Regions from separate parts of the Franconibacter pulveris genome, predicted to be linked through region 2. Evidence: predicted binding sites of a transcription regulator. Region 2 holds the regulator's gene; each other region holds the start of a gene.
What was found. Region 2 encodes PhoB, which activates phosphate uptake and scavenging genes when phosphate is short. Its sites were predicted from a motif close to CTGTCATAAAACTGNCNNAT; they were not measured.
Positions count from the first base shown of each region.

Region 1: a site for PhoB is predicted at 1,608-1,627, ahead of nudF (ADP-ribose diphosphatase). Genes of this name have one in related genera too.
Region 3: a site for PhoB is predicted at 2,161-2,180, ahead of serA (phosphoglycerate dehydrogenase). Genes of this name have one in related genera too.
Region 4: a site for PhoB is predicted at 1,502-1,521, ahead of ACU4F7_RS17245 (PhoX family protein). Genes of this name have one in related genera too.

Region 1 is NZ_CM165555.1:3,878,747-3,882,511, forward strand. Features, by position in the region: gene cpdA (3',5'-cyclic-AMP phosphodiesterase) at 1-455, opposite strand, end outside; gene ACU4F7_RS18280 (DUF1249 family protein) at 480-902, opposite strand; gene nudF (ADP-ribose diphosphatase) at 905-1,537, opposite strand; gene tolC (outer membrane channel protein TolC) at 1,748-3,274, shown strand; gene ACU4F7_RS18295 (DUF1190 family protein) at 3,432-3,765, shown strand, end outside.
Region 2 is NZ_CM165555.1:1,096,780-1,100,544, reverse strand. Features, by position in the region: gene phoR (phosphate regulon sensor histidine kinase PhoR) at 167-1,471, opposite strand; gene phoB (phosphate response regulator transcription factor PhoB) at 1,493-2,182, opposite strand; gene sbcD (exonuclease subunit SbcD) at 2,381-3,595, shown strand; gene sbcC (exonuclease subunit SbcC) at 3,592-3,765, shown strand, end outside.
Region 3 is NZ_CM165555.1:3,836,190-3,839,954, reverse strand. Features, by position in the region: gene ACU4F7_RS18080 (oxidative stress defense protein) at 1-313, shown strand, start outside; gene argP (DNA-binding transcriptional regulator ArgP) at 342-1,235, opposite strand; gene rpiA (ribose-5-phosphate isomerase RpiA) at 1,401-2,060, shown strand; gene serA (phosphoglycerate dehydrogenase) at 2,333-3,571, shown strand; gene ACU4F7_RS18060 (5-formyltetrahydrofolate cyclo-ligase) at 3,620-3,765, opposite strand, start outside.
Region 4 is NZ_CM165555.1:3,660,245-3,664,009, forward strand. Features, by position in the region: gene ACU4F7_RS17230 (DUF4225 domain-containing protein) at 1-300, opposite strand, end outside; gene ACU4F7_RS17235 (GNAT family N-acetyltransferase) at 391-831, opposite strand; gene ACU4F7_RS17240 (putative T6SS immunity periplasmic lipoprotein) at 906-1,343, opposite strand; gene ACU4F7_RS17245 (PhoX family protein) at 1,586-3,553, shown strand; gene ACU4F7_RS17250 (glycoside hydrolase family 15 protein) at 3,592-3,765, opposite strand, start outside.

The DNA of each region.
Region 1 (3,765 bases), 1.9 Mb from region 2:
CCAAGCTTACGCTCCAGCCATTCCAGTTGATATTCGCTAAGTTCACCATGAGGGACGCCGAACACCTGAGTGTCAAGCAGCACTATCTGCCACTGCTCACCCACCATTACCCGCTTTGCCGGAGAAATCCCCGCTTCCTGCAGCGCGCTATACATGGCAGGCTGAAAGTCGTGGTTACCGGGTAGCCAGACGCAGGGCGCAGCAATCGACGAGATGCCTGAAGCGAAATGCTGATAGGCCTCGGGCGAATGATCCTGCGCCAGGTCGCCGGTCGCGACGATAAGGTCGCATTGACGCTGCTGTTCATGGATAGCCGCCAGTACCGCCTGATAGCTCTCCCAGGTTTTAATGCCGAGCAGCGTTTCGTCTTTTCCGGCGAACAGGTGGGTATCGGTTATTTGTAAGATCCTGACGCTGGCCCCACCAGCAACAGGAAGGTTTAACAGGCTTTCCAAATGGTGTCCTTAGGTTTCACGACGCTAACAAACCGGAATCGCCATCGCTCCATGCGCTAAACAATAGCGCAACCAGTCAGCAAGAAACTGGTTAATTTGATGCTTTTCATCGCGCTGATGCAACTTTTTATTCGGATAATCATAACGCGCTTTAAAACGAAATATCTGCTGGCTTGAACACACTTCCGCCACCATGGCGTCATGATAAAGACGCACGGACATGGAAGGCAGGCTCCAGTAGCTTACCTTCGGCGCCGTTTGCTCGATTTCCACGAGGGTAGTGTAACGGGTAGATTCCAGGATAGTTAATCGGTATTGCGCGCTATTGACCTGATAGCTCACGGTTTCGCCCACCGCGTCGTTGCGAGGCAGCAGGCGGCGCAACTGAGCGAAGTTGGTTTCGCACAGGCGCATCATTTCAGGAAAGTCAGGCGTATAGCGCTTCATTTTCAGGTGTTCCACTCTTGTCTCAATGCTTCATGATGTAATTGCAGCCATTGCAAAGCGATGACCGAGGCTGCGTTATCGATTTTCCCCTCTTCAACCCAAAGGTATGCCTGCTCCCGACTTACCACATGAACCCGAATATCTTCGTTTTCATCAGCCAGACCGTGAATCCCTTTCGCGGTCGTGGCGTCCACTTCGCCTACCAGTAAGGAAAGGCGCTCGCTGGTGCCCCCGGGGCTTGCCAGATAACTCATGAATTTTTTCAACCGACCAACGGAGAGCCCCGCCTCTTCCACCGCTTCGCGGCGAGCTACCTCTTCGACGCTTTCGCCAGGCTCTATCATGCCAGCCACCAGCTCCAGCAGCCACGGAGTTTCGCTTGTATCATACGCGGCGATGCGGATCTGTTCGATCAACACCACCTCGTCGCGCACCGGGTCAAAGGGTAGCAGGACTGCGGCATGGCCGCGCTCAAAAATTTCACGTTTAATTTCGCCACTCATTTCGCCGTTGAAAAGGCGATGGCGGAAGCGGTAAAGATCAAGTGAAAAAAAGCCGCGATAGAGCGTTTCTCGTGCAATAATTTCTACATCGTTTTTGGCGAACGTAACGGCTGATTTGGTGGGTTTACTCATGACGTTTTCCACTCCTTTATAGTGGCGAATCTGGTAATTTCAAGCCAGTTTACCTGCTGCCTGTACGGGTATGTGATAGATTGATGAAATTTAAAGGCAGATGGCACGTTACGCCAAGCCGCACGGCGGGCTGACTCTGTTAGAATCGGCGATCATTTTTCGACTTCTGTCAGCGCTAACAATATTTTTGCTTCACAACAAGGAATGCAAATGAAGAAACTGCTCCCCATCCTTATCGGTCTGAGCCTGACGGGTTTCAGCGCCATGAGCCAGGCAGAGAACCTGTTGCAGGTTTATCAGCAGGCACGTTTAAGTAACCCGGATTTACGTCGATCCGCTGCTAACCGTGACGCCGCATTCGAAAAAATTAACGAAGCACGCAGCCCCTTGCTGCCGCAGTTAGGTCTTGGCGCCGATTACACCTACAATAACGGTTTTCGCGACAACGACGGCGTTAACTCCAATGTTACCAGCGGCTCATTGCAGCTGACCCAGACCATTTTCGATATGTCGAGATGGCGCGCGCTGACGCTGCAGGAAAAAACCGCCGGCGTTCAGGACGTCACTTATCAGACGGACCAGCAGACGCTGATCCTCAATACCGCTACCGCCTATTTTAACGTACTGAGCGCCATTGACGCCCTTTCTTACACGGAAGCGCAAAAACAGGCGGTCTACCGCCAGTTGGATCAGACCACCCAGCGCTTTAACGTAGGCCTGGTGGCCATCACCGACGTGCAGAACGCCCGTTCACAGTACGACACCGTGCTGGCGAACGAAGTCACCGCGCGCAACAACCTTGATAACGCAGTAGAACAGCTGCGCCAGGTGAGCGGCAACTACTATCCGCAGCTCGCATCGCTGAACATCGACAGCTTTAAAACTAACAAGCCAGACAACGTCAATGCGCTGCTGAAGGAAGCGGAAAACCGCAACCTGTCCTTACTGCAGGCGCGTCTGAGCCAGGATTTGGCGCGTGAGCAGATTCGCTATGCGGAAACCGGCCACCTGCCGACGCTGGGCTTAACCGCCTCCAGCAGCATTTCCGACACCTCTTACAGCGGCAGCGCGACACGCGGCAATAGCCTCAGCAGCTCAAGTTACGCAGATCGCAATATCGGCCAGAACTCGGTAGGGCTGAGCTTCAATCTGCCTATCTACAGCGGCGGCTCGGTCACCTCGCAGGTCAAGCAAGCGCAGTATAACTTCGTGAGCGCCAGCGAGCAGTTAGAAAGCGCGCACCGCAGCGTGATCCAGACCGTGCGTTCCTCCTGGAACAACGTCAACGCCTCCATCAGCAGCATTAGAGCTTACGAGCAGGCCGTGGTTTCCGCGCAAAGCTCTCTGGATGCCTCTGAAGCGGGTTACGCTGTGGGTACGCGCACCATCGTCGACGTGCTGGATGCCACCACCACGCTCTATAACGCGAAACAGCAGCTTTCCAGCGCGCGTTATAACTACCTGATTAACCAGCTTAATATTAAAGCTGCGCTCGGTACGCTGAACGAGCAGGATCTGGTTGCGCTGAACACGACGCTTGGCAAGCCAATCCCGACGTCGCCGGAAAGCGTAGCGCCGGAGAATCCGCAACAGGACGCGGCCGTAGATAGCTTCACGGCTAACGCTAATGCCGCCGCTAACGGTAACGATGCCGCGATGCCGGCAGCGCAGCCTGCCGCTTCGGTGCAGCCAGCCGCATCATCCCGCAGCTCTGGCGCCAACCCGTTCCGTCAGTAATCGCGCTTCAGGCGTGGTGCGCGCTGGCGCATCACGCCTTTACGTAAGGCAACGTAAAGATCCCCTGCCCTCGCGGCCCTCTGCTTTAATTTCAACCACTCATCCACTATCCTGAGCACCATAACTGTGCAATATCTTTGGGGCCAGGAAGAAAATAATGAAACGGACAAAACAGATAAATCACGCCATGTTCCGCAAAAGCTGGAACGCTCGTCATCTCACCCCTGTGGCCTTCGCGGTCACGGCGGTCTTCATGCTTGCCGGTTGCGAGAAAAGCGATGAAACCGTGCAGATGTTCCAAAACGCGGATGACTGCTCGCAGGCGAACCCAGGCAAAAGCGCCGAGTGTACCGCCGCCTACAACAATGCGCTGAAGGAAGCCGAACGCACCGCGCCGAAATACGCCACCCGCGAAGATTGCGTGGCGGAGTTTGGCGAAGGCCAGTGCCAGCAGACGCCCGCTCAGGCAGGGGCCGCGGGCAGCGGCTCGA
Region 2 (3,765 bases):
GAGTCATTACACGCAGTGGGAAACGCTAAGATATAAAAATAGCACCACCTTTTCGTGCGAACAAAAAATAATCAACAGAGTAAATGCGGTATAAGAAAACGTAATGGAAGGAAAAAAGGCCAGTCAGGCTGGCCTTTGGCAAGCGGCGTTTACAGTACGAAGGAAATTACTCAGCGAGCGCTTTCTCTTTGGCAATCAGCCTTTCGGGCAACAGAAAGGAAAAACGGGCGCCTTTGCCGGGCGCGCTGTCGATTTCAAGCCGCGCGTCGTGGTGGCTGATGGCGTGCTTGACTATCGCAAGCCCAAGACCGCTGCCGCCTGTCTGGCGCGACCGAGCCTTATCAACGCGGTAGAAACGCTCCGTCAGACGCGGAATATGCTCCGCCGCGATGCCCGGCCCGTCATCCTCCACGCTAAACAGCGCGCCGTGCGGCGCACGCTGCCAGCGCACGGTAATATGCGTGCCTTCCGGCGTATGGTTCACGGCGTTATAGACCAGGTTCGACATCGCGCTGCGCAGTTGTTCTTCATTGCCCAGCACCTTAAGCGTGGCGTCAACATCGAAAGTCAGCGCATGCCGCTGCTGGCTGAGGGTTGCCGCCTCGCGCTCCACCACGCGCAGCATCATCGGCACGTCGATTTTTTCATTCAACTGCAGCGTGGGCGACGCTTCAATTTTTGACAGCGTCAGCAGCTGTTTCACCAGCCCTTCCATACGGGACGTTTGCTCGCGCATGGTATGCAGCGCTTTGTCCCGCAGCGGCCCTTCCAGCGTCTGCTCCTGCATCATCTCCAGGTAGCCCTGCAATACCGTCAACGGCGTGCGCAATTCATGGCTGACGTTAGCGAAGAAGTTACGCCGCGCGCCTTCGAGCTGGTGCATCTGCGTCACGTCGCGTGCCACCATCAGCCACTGCTGTTCGCTGTAGGGCATCACGCGAAACTCAAGATGGCGACCGTTGTTCAGCACCAGGTTAAGCGGACGAGTGAAGTTTTTTTCGCGCAGGTAGCGGGTGAACTCCGGGTAGCGCAGCAGGTTGAGGATATTCTGGCCGTTGTCGTCCGGCCAGCGCAGGTTAAGGAGCTGCTGCGCCAGGCCGTTGCACCAGAAGATAGTGCCCTCTTCAGTGGTCAGGATCACCGCATCGGGCAGCGACTCGGCGCCGCTGCGAAAGCGCTTGATAAGATTGCCCAGCTCCCGGCGGCGCTTTTTATTGCGCAACTGCATCTGGTGCAGCCCGTACAGCAGCGGCTCCCAACTTCCTCTTCCCGGCGGCGGCGTCATGCTGCGATCGACCCATAACCACCAGGAGAGGCGCAGCAGGTTCCAGTAATGCCAGATAAGCAGCCCGGTCACCGCCGCCAGTAAAAACCAGGCCACATGGCCGAAAAACGCCCCGAGGATCAGCGCCGGGAGACAACACAACACCAGCTCCAGAGCCAGCCTTTTCCATGACAGCCGTTCGAGCACGGTCACACTCCAGGTTATGAGTTAAAAACGGGTTGAGAAACGATACCCCGTACCGCGCACCGTCTGCACCATTCTGTCATGCCCGCTGTGCTCCAGCGCCTTGCGCAGGCGGCGGATATGCACATCCACCGTACGATCTTCGACATACACATTGGTACCCCAGACATGATTCAGCAGCTGCTCGCGGCTGTAAACACGCTCCGGGTGCGTCATAAAGAAGTGTAATAGCTTAAATTCGGTCGGCCCCATGTCCAGCGGATTTTCGCCGGTCATGACGCGGTGAGAGGTCGGGTCCAGGCTCAGGCCCTGCATCTCGATAACCTCTTCCACCGCCATAGGCGAGATGCGGCGCATAACGGCTTTGATGCGCGCCACCAGCTCTTTTGGCGAGAACGGCTTGGTGATGTAGTCGTCCGCGCCGGTCTCCAGCCCGCGTACGCGGTCCTCTTCTTCACCGCGCGCGGTCAGCATCATCACCGGGATATCGCGGGTCATCGCTTCGCGCTTGAGGTGCTTGATAAACTGAATGCCCGAACCGCCGGGCAGCATCCAGTCGAGCAGGACCAGATCGGGCCAGGGCTCGTTGAGCTGGTTTACCGCACTGTCATAATCTTCAGCTTCAACGGGCTGGAAGCCGTTTTGCTCGAGCACAAAACAGACCATTTCACGAATCGGTGCTTCATCTTCTACGACCAGAATACGTCTCGCCATAATTAGCCCTGTAATATAAAGTCAACATTATCCAATGCGGCGCCATTATGCGTCAGATTTATGACAGATTTATGAAAAGATGACCGTCTGATGACTCCCTCTGCGGCATTTATGACACCCGTCCGGCAAGCCGTTCAGGACACCAGCCCGCCTGCTTGTTTATAATCACCCTCTCGCTTTTTCGCCACAGGGAAATCTATGCGCATCCTCCACACTTCCGACTGGCATCTTGGTCAGAATTTTTATACCAAAAGCCGCGCCGCCGAGCATCAGGCCTTTCTCGACTGGCTGCTGGAGGCCGCGGTGGAACATCAGGCAGACGCCATCATCGTGGCGGGGGATATTTTCGACACCGGCTCGCCGCCAAGCTACGCGCGCGAGCTTTATAACCGCTTCGTGGTGAAGCTGCAGGCCACGCAGTGTCAGCTGATTGTGCTGGCGGGAAACCATGACTCGGTGGCGACGTTAAATGAATCCCGCGAGTTGCTCGCCTGCCTTAACACCCGCGTGATCGCCAGCGCCCAGCAGGATCCGGCAAGCCAGGCGATTGTCCTCAACCGTCGCGACGGCGCGCCCGGCGCGGTGCTCTGCCCTATTCCGTTTCTGCGCCCGCGCGATATCCTGCGCAGCCGCGGCGGCCAGTCCGGCAGTGAAAAACAGCAGCAGCTGCTGGAGGCTATCACGCAGCATTACGAACAGTGCTACAACGCCGCCTGCGCCCTGCGCGGCGAACAAGCGCTGCCCATCATCGCCACCGGCCACCTCACCACGGTGGGCGTGACCAAAAGCGACGCGGTGCGCGATATCTACATCGGCACGCTGGACGCTTTTCCCGCTCACCTCTTCCCGGCGGCGGATTACATCGCGCTCGGCCACATTCACCGCGCCCAGAAAGTGGCGGCAAGCGACCATATTCGCTACAGCGGCTCGCCCATCGCCCTGAGCTTTGATGAAACAGGTAAAGAAAAAAGCGTCTTTCTGGTGGAGTTCGCGGAGGGCAAGCTGCGTGACGTGACCGCGCTGCCGGTGCCGGTAAGCCAGCCGCTCGCGGTGGTAAAAGGCACGCTCGAGGAGATTGCCCAGGCGCTGACCCAGTGGCGCGACGCGCCCGCCGGGCCGAAAGTGTGGCTTGATATTGAAATCGCTACCGAACAGTTCCTGCACGACATGCAGCGCCAGATAACCCAGCTCACCGAAGACCTGCCGGTGGAAGTGGTGCTGCTGCGCCGCAGCCGCGAGCTGCGCGAGAAAAACCTCGGCACGCTGCAAACCGAAACGCTGAGCGAGCTGGGCGTTGAGGAAGTTTTCGAGCGCCGTTTGCAGCAGGAACAGCTGGAAGAAGAGGAGGCGCGACGGCTGCGCACCCTCTTCGCGCAAACGCTGGAAAGTCTGCATCAGGAGGAAGAGGCGTGAAAATTCTCAGCCTGCGGTTAAAAAACCTCAACTCGCTTAAGGGCGAATGGAAAATCGACTTTACCGCCGAACCCTTCGCCAGCAACGGCCTGTTCGCCATCACCGGCCCGACCGGCGCGGGGAAAACCACGCTGCTCGACGCCATTTGCCTTGCGCTTTATCACCAGACG
Region 3 (3,765 bases), 1.9 Mb from region 2:
CGATGACGCCGTACGCCAGGCGCAGCAGCTGGCCAGCGGCTTTAAGCGTAACCTGGGGCCGGTTTACAGCGTGCGTTATCACGTGTCGAACTACCAGCCGGGCCCGATGGTGCGGATGATGAAAGCCGAAGCCGCCGCGCCGGTGAGCGCTCAGGATACTTACGATCAGCAGACCATTCAGTTTGACGATCAGGTCGACGTGGTGTTTGAACTGCAGCCGGAGCAGGCGCAGCGCGAATCCGCTCCAGCTTCGCTTAATAGCGCGCCGGGGCAGAACGCCGCGCCAGCCGCGAACGGCGCTACCGCGAAGTAAAGAAAAACCCGCCAGCCGGCGGGTTTTTTTATTCCTGTCTTAATACCTTATGACCATATTCCAGCAGCGCGTCGGTGACGTTGCGCATCATGCGGCTTTCCGGCGCAAAGCGGTGCCAGTAAAGCATCCGGCGCTGGCAAAGGCCTGGCGTGAGGTCGATTAGCTCGCCGCTTTGCAGCTCTTTTTCAATCTGCAAATGCGGGATCATGCAGCAGGTGGTGCCCTGGCGGGCGAGCTGTACAAAGGCTTCCGATGAGTTGACGATATGGCATGGCACGCTGCCCGGCGGCAGGTCGAAGTTTTGCTGCAGGAAGGCCTGATGCATATCGTCGAGATGGTCGAACGCCACCGCAGGCGCTTTTAACAGCGAAGCGCGGGTGACGCCGTTGGGAAAGTAGCGTTCGGCAAACGCCTTCGAGGCGACAAACAGGTAGTCGAGCGCGCCGAGCTTATCCACGAGACAGCTTGGCAGCGCCTGCGGCTGGATACTTACCGCGCCCACCACTTCGCCCCGGCGTAAACGCTCCTGCGTGCGGGTTTCATCCTCCACTTGCAGGTTAAGACGAATAGGGGAATCGACCAGTACCGGCGCAAGCGCAGGCAGCAGCCAGGTAGCCAGACTGTCGGCGTTGACCGCCAGCGACAGCAGAAGCGGAGTCGCGCCCGTCTGTTCGTCGCCGAGCCATTCATCCTCCAGCAACTCCACCTGACGCAGCAACGCCAGCAGCTTCTGGCCCTGTTCGGTAGGGCGCGGCGGCACGGTGCGAACCAGCAAAGGCTGGCCAAACATGTTTTCCAGTTGCTTGATGCGTTGCGACACGGCGGACTGGGTGATACACAGCTTTTGCGCGGCGCGCTCAAACCCGCGTTCACGAATGACCGCATCCAGCGCCTGTAGTGTCCTGTAGTCCGGGCGTTTCATCTTTTTGGCATGCTCCTGAATCGTAATGTTTCGCACTATGACATAAATTTTTGCCAGGCACAGGCAGAAACCGCAATCATCGGAGCAGTATGCCTGACGGAAGGAGTCTTTTTCAGCGAGCCTGTTCTATAATGCGCCACAGTTTTCACACACAGGCAAAAGATCATGACGCAGGATGAACTGAAAAAAGCAGTGGGCTGGGCCGCGCTTCAGTATGTGCAGCCGGGAACGATTGTCGGCGTGGGCACCGGCTCCACGGCGGCGCATTTTATCGACGCGCTCGGCACCATCAAAAATCAGATTGATGGCGCGGTATCAAGCTCGGACGCTTCCACCGCCAAACTGAAAAGTCTCGGCATTCACGTTTACGATCTCAACGAGGTGGATTCGCTCGGCATTTATGTCGACGGCGCGGATGAGATAAACGGCCAGATGCAAATGATTAAAGGCGGCGGCGCGGCGCTGACGCGTGAAAAAATCATCGCCTCGGTGGCGGAAAAGTTCATCTGCATCGCCGATGCGTCAAAGCAGGTCGATATCCTCGGCAACTTCCCGCTGCCGGTTGAGGTTATTCCGATGGCGCGAAGCGCAGTAGCCCGTCAGCTGGTGAAGCTGGGCGGCCGTCCGGAATACCGCCAGGGCGTAGTGACCGATAACGGCAACGTCATTCTGGATGTCCACGGCCTTTCCATCATGGAACCCATTGCGCTGGAAAATGCGATTAACGCGATTCCCGGCGTCGTCACCGTGGGGCTTTTTGCTAACCGCGGCGCGGACGTTGCGCTTATCGGCACGTCGGAAGGCGTCAAGACCATCGTGAAATGATCTGACCGGGGCGCCCGCGCGCCCCGCCAGGGTAAAAAAATCTTAACCGCGAAATTTGGTGACATATGTCACATTTGTCGTCTCCGCTTTTCCATTTCTGCCGTCATATTTCTGCCACACAATATTTTCTTCTGCCTTTCAGCGCTGCGTGACTTTTCTTCAGGACGCCGACGCAAACGTTCATATTGCCGGACCCGCAAATTTTGATATGTTGGCAGAAGGCTGACTTATTGCTCAGTACACAATCTGATAAGACAAGACAGGGTCGGGAAATGGCAAAAGTATCACTGGAGAAAGACAAAATTAAATTCTTGCTGGTGGAAGGCGTGCACCAGAAAGCCATCGATAGCCTGCGTGCAGCGGGTTATACCAATATCGAATACCACAAAGGCGCGCTGGACAGCGATGCGCTGAAAGAGTCGATCCGTGACGCTCACTTTATTGGCCTGCGATCCCGTACCCATCTGACCGAAGAGATTTTCGCCGCAGCGGAAAAACTGGTGGCGGTAGGTTGCTTCTGCATCGGCACCAACCAGGTTGACCTGAACGCGGCGGCGAAACGCGGCATTCCGGTCTTTAACGCGCCGTTCTCCAATACCCGTTCCGTAGCGGAACTGGTGATCGGCGAGCTGCTGCTGCTGCTGCGCGGCATTCCGGAAGCGAACGCCAAAGCGCACCGCGGCATCTGGAGCAAACAGGCGGCGGGCTCTTATGAAGCGCGCGGCAAAAAGCTCGGCATCATCGGCTACGGCCACATCGGCACCCAGTTGGGCATCCTGGCGGAAGCGCTGGGCATGCATGTTTATTTCTACGACATAGAAAGCAAACTGCCGCTTGGCAACGCCACGCAGGTTCAGCATCTTTCCGATCTGCTGAACATGAGCGATGTGGTCAGCCTGCACGTGCCGGAAAACGCCTCAACGAAAAATATGATTGGCGCCGAACAGCTCTCGTTGATGAAGCCGGGCGCGCTGCTGATCAACGCCGCGCGCGGCACCGTGGTTGATATCCCGGCGCTCTGTGACGCGCTGTCGCGCAAACACCTCGCGGGCGCGGCGATTGATGTCTTCCCGACGGAGCCTGCCACTAACAGCGATCCGTTCAACTCTCCTCTGTGCGAATTCGATAACGTTATTCTGACGCCGCACATCGGCGGCTCCACGCAAGAAGCGCAGGAGAACATCGGTCTCGAAGTCGCGGGCAAGCTGGTGAAATACTCCGACAATGGTTCGACGCTCTCTGCCGTTAACTTCCCGGAAGTTTCGCTGCCGCTGCACGGCGGCACGGTAAGCCGCCTGCTGCATATTCACGAAAACCGTCCTGGCGTGCTGACCGCTATCAACCAGATCTTCGCCGAGCAGGGCATTAACATTGCCGCGCAGTTCCTGCAAACCACGCCGCAGATGGGTTATGTGGTTATCGACATTGATGCCGAAGAAGATGTGGCGAACAAAGCGCTGCAAAGCATGAAGGCGATTGCAGGCACCATTCGCGCTCGTCTGCTGTACTGATAAAAGAGCCATAAAAAAGCCCGCTTCAGCGGGCTTTTTGTTGGGCGCTTACCACGTCCAGATCTTTTCAGGCGTGACGACGGCGGGCAGCGGGATATCCCATTCTTCAACGGGAAGCGAGGCCACCTGCTGGCAATCATGGGCGTAACCCACCGGCCACAGCTCATGGCTGCGCCAGTTTTGCAATGTACGGT
Region 4 (3,765 bases), 2.1 Mb from region 2:
AGCAACTACATAAGCCTCCCCCGTCCTGAGCATTCTGTCTTGTATCTGGAGATTTTCGCGCTCGGCTTTGAGGTTTTTAATGCATTTATTACAAACGTTATCATCCTTAGCTTGCTTTATTCCGTTCAACTGCGCGTTGATAAAAGCCTTAGTTTCATCAAGGAATCGGATCCGTGTGAGCCCATCTTTCAGGTGAGTGCCTGCTACTTGCGTAGCAATATTCCAGAGAGAATTAGCATCGATCTGCGCCATAGCAAGGTAATAACTAGTAAACCTGTACTGATTAAGATATATATCCATTATCTTTCTCTCCTTAAAATATAAACTTGATATTTTCTAATTATAACTTAAACGTACTATAAGAATGACATTAACGCCTTCATACCTTACTTATAGTAAGAGTGTTTTCCTCAACACCAACCGGTAATCCACCACCTCGCCTTTCTTCTCCAGCTCAATCACCTGATACCCATTTTTTACCAGCATCATCAGCATGGCCGGGAAACTATTGCGCGTCTTTACCGATATGCTTTTATAACCTTTCTCTTTTGCCCACTTTTCCTGTGCTTCCAGCAATGCCTGCGCGACCCCGTCTCGTCTGTACTTCGGCAGCACACCGCCAAGCCAGCTATAGAAAGTGTCTTTATCCAGTGCATAGCCGAGCTTAAAACCTGCTGGTTTTTCGCCAACATAAGCAATCAGCGCGCAGGCAGCAGAAGCACCAATGCGCTGTTGCAGCGCCGCGTTATCTACGGGCAATGTGAATTCCGGGATGCGATGATAGAGGCTAACAATCTCATCAAGCGTGGCGTGGCTAATAGTGACTGGCATGATCTTCATCCGTGGCGCTGAAAAAGACAATTCTAAGCATTAACGCCAGAATAAGGCACCCCTGATTCTGGCAGTTAATATTCATCATTATTTAACTTGATGAAATACGCGCGACCATTGGCAATTTCGAAACCTACCGTCACGCTGCGATTGGTAAACTTGTCCCCTCCATCCAGCCCATTCGGCGACAGGACATAATCCGCAATATACTGCCTGCCGTTCTCGAACTTATAAAAAGAGGGAGGCACACATAACTGGCCATCTGTGACTTTTAGCGGAGGCTTATCACTAAAAAAAACCCGCTCTTTCATCGGCGTTTCTCTTGGGTTAATAGCGATAAAAACAGGTTGATAATTTTTTGGGTTCGCTACAAAGAAACATACCTCTTCACCTTTCATACTCACGCTGGTCGATTCAGAAGGCACCATAATATCGCCGTAACCAGGGCAACCGGTAAGCGCAAAAGGTAATATAAACATTAACGCGTTACGGAATAATTTACTGCCTGTCATTCTCTGCTCCCTTAAATAATTCACTGTTCCTTTAACGATCATATCGCATTAAATAATGTCAAAATTCACGTCTGTCTTTATACCCCTTATTTTTCTGTCTTCATAATGTTTTCACAGGTGATGCTGCTCTCAGTTCATCCTCTGCTTCGCAGCCCCACTTGTTATAAAAGTGTAACAATCCATCCCTACACTGGCTTGCGTTCTTCGAATGCCCCTCTGGCAGCACATGACAGGAAGCCACTATGAGCAGACCATTAATCAAAAAAGAACACAGTGAAGAGATCAGCAACCGCAGCAGCAACCCGGTGTTCTCGGACGTTGCCGACGCCTTTCTTTCCCGCCGCCGCTTTTTACAGCTCGGCGTGGTGGCGGGCGCCGCCGTCTCCTTCCCTCTGTTGCTGAAGTCTGAAAACGCCCTGGCCGCCAGCGGCGCCAGCCCGTCAAAACTCGCGAAAGCGGTATCGCTGGGCTTTACCAGCATCCCGGTCTCTTCAGAAGACACCGTTATCGTCCCAGAAGGGTACATTGCGCGTCCGTTCTACCGCTGGGGCGACGCGGTGGGCCTTAAAGGCAACCTGCCTGCGTTTAAAAAAGATGGCAGCAACACCACCGAGGAGCAGGCCGCGCAGGCGGGCATGCATCACGACGGCATGGCGTGGTTCAGCCTGCCGCAGGGCGGTGAAAGCGCCGAACACGGCCTGCTGGCGATGAACCATGAATACATCGACAACGGCATGCTGTTCAAAGACGGCGTGGCGAACTGGAGCGCCGACAAAGCGCGCAAAGGCCAGAACGCCATGGGCGTGTCGGTTATCGAAGTGAAGAAAAACGGCCAGCAGTGGGAAGTGGTGCGCCCCTCCTCGTTCGCCCGCCGTATTACCGTCAACACCCCGATGCAGCTAAGCGGCCCGGCCCGCCACAACGACCTGATGAAAACCGCCGCCGACAGCAAAGGCGAAGTGGTGCTCGGCACCATGCAGAACTGCGCCAACGGCCACACGCCGTGGGGCACCTACCTCACCTGTGAGGAGAACTGGTCCGATATTTTTGTGAAAAAAGGCGAGATGAACGCGCTGGAAAAACGCTACGGCATCAGCGACAGCGACGACTCATACCGCTGGAACGAAGTGGATGAGCGCTTCAGCGTCGACAAAACGCCGAACGAGCCGAACCGCTTCGGCTGGGTAGTGGAGATAGACCCGTATAACCCGAACTCCACGCCGCGCAAGCACACCGCGCTGGGCCGCATCAAGCATGAAGGCGCGGCAGTAACCATCGCGCCGGATAACCGCGTGGTGGTCTATATGGGCGACGACCAGAAGTTCGAATACATCTATAAGTTCGTGTCGGACAAAAAATATGACCCGGCGAACCGCGACGCAAACCTGTCGCTGCTGGAGTCCGGCACGCTGTACGTGGCGAAGTTTAACGACGACGGCAGCGGCGTATGGCTGCCGCTGGTGCACGGCGAGGGCGGCCTCGACAGCAGCAACGGCTTCGCCAACCAGGGCGACCTGCTTATCAAAACCCGCATGGCGGCGGACGTGGTGGGCGCCACGAAGATGGACCGCCCGGAGTGGATAGCCGTGGACCCGCACGCCGCCGGCAGCGTCTACTGCACGCTGACCAACAACAGCGACCGCGGCAAAGAGGGCAAAGCGCCGGTCGATGCCGCCAACCCGCGCGCCAACAACGTCTTCGGCCACATCATGCACTGGGTAGAAGAGAACAGCGACCCGGCCGCGCCGCGCTTTAGGTGGGACATCCTGGTGATGGCGGGCCGCACCGACGGCGAGGACGAAAAAGCGAAAGGCTCGATGAAAGGCGCGGCGTTCGGCAGCCCTGACGGCCTCTCCTTCGACCCGCGCGGCGTGCTCTGGATCCAGACCGACGTCTCCTCCAGCACCATCAACAAAAAAGCGTACGAAGGGATGGGCAACAACCAGATGGTGGCGACCATTCCCGGCACCAACGAGTACCGCCGTTTCCTGACCGGCCCACGCGGCTGCGAAATCACCGGCATCGCCTTTACGCCGGATAACCGCACGCTGTTTATCAATATCCAGCACCCGGGCGAAGGCGGCGACGATCTCACCGACCCGGCGAACCCAACGGCGGTCTCCAGCTGGCCGGATGGCGATAAGACGGGCCGCCCGCGCTCCTCAACCGTGGTCATCACCAAAGCCGACGGCGGCATCATCGGCACCTGACGCCCCCTGACAAAATAGAGGCCCGCGGGCCTCTTTTTTTATACGCGGTGGCCGGGGTTGTTCTCTGAAAGCGCATTGGCCGCGCAGATAAACGCCAGGTGGCTCAGCCCAAGCGGCATGTTGCCGCGCCAGCTCTGCGTGCGGGTGTCGTACATCTCGTTGAAGATCTGGATATTACCGGTGTTGCAGAGTGTATCCAGGATCTCCTGCAT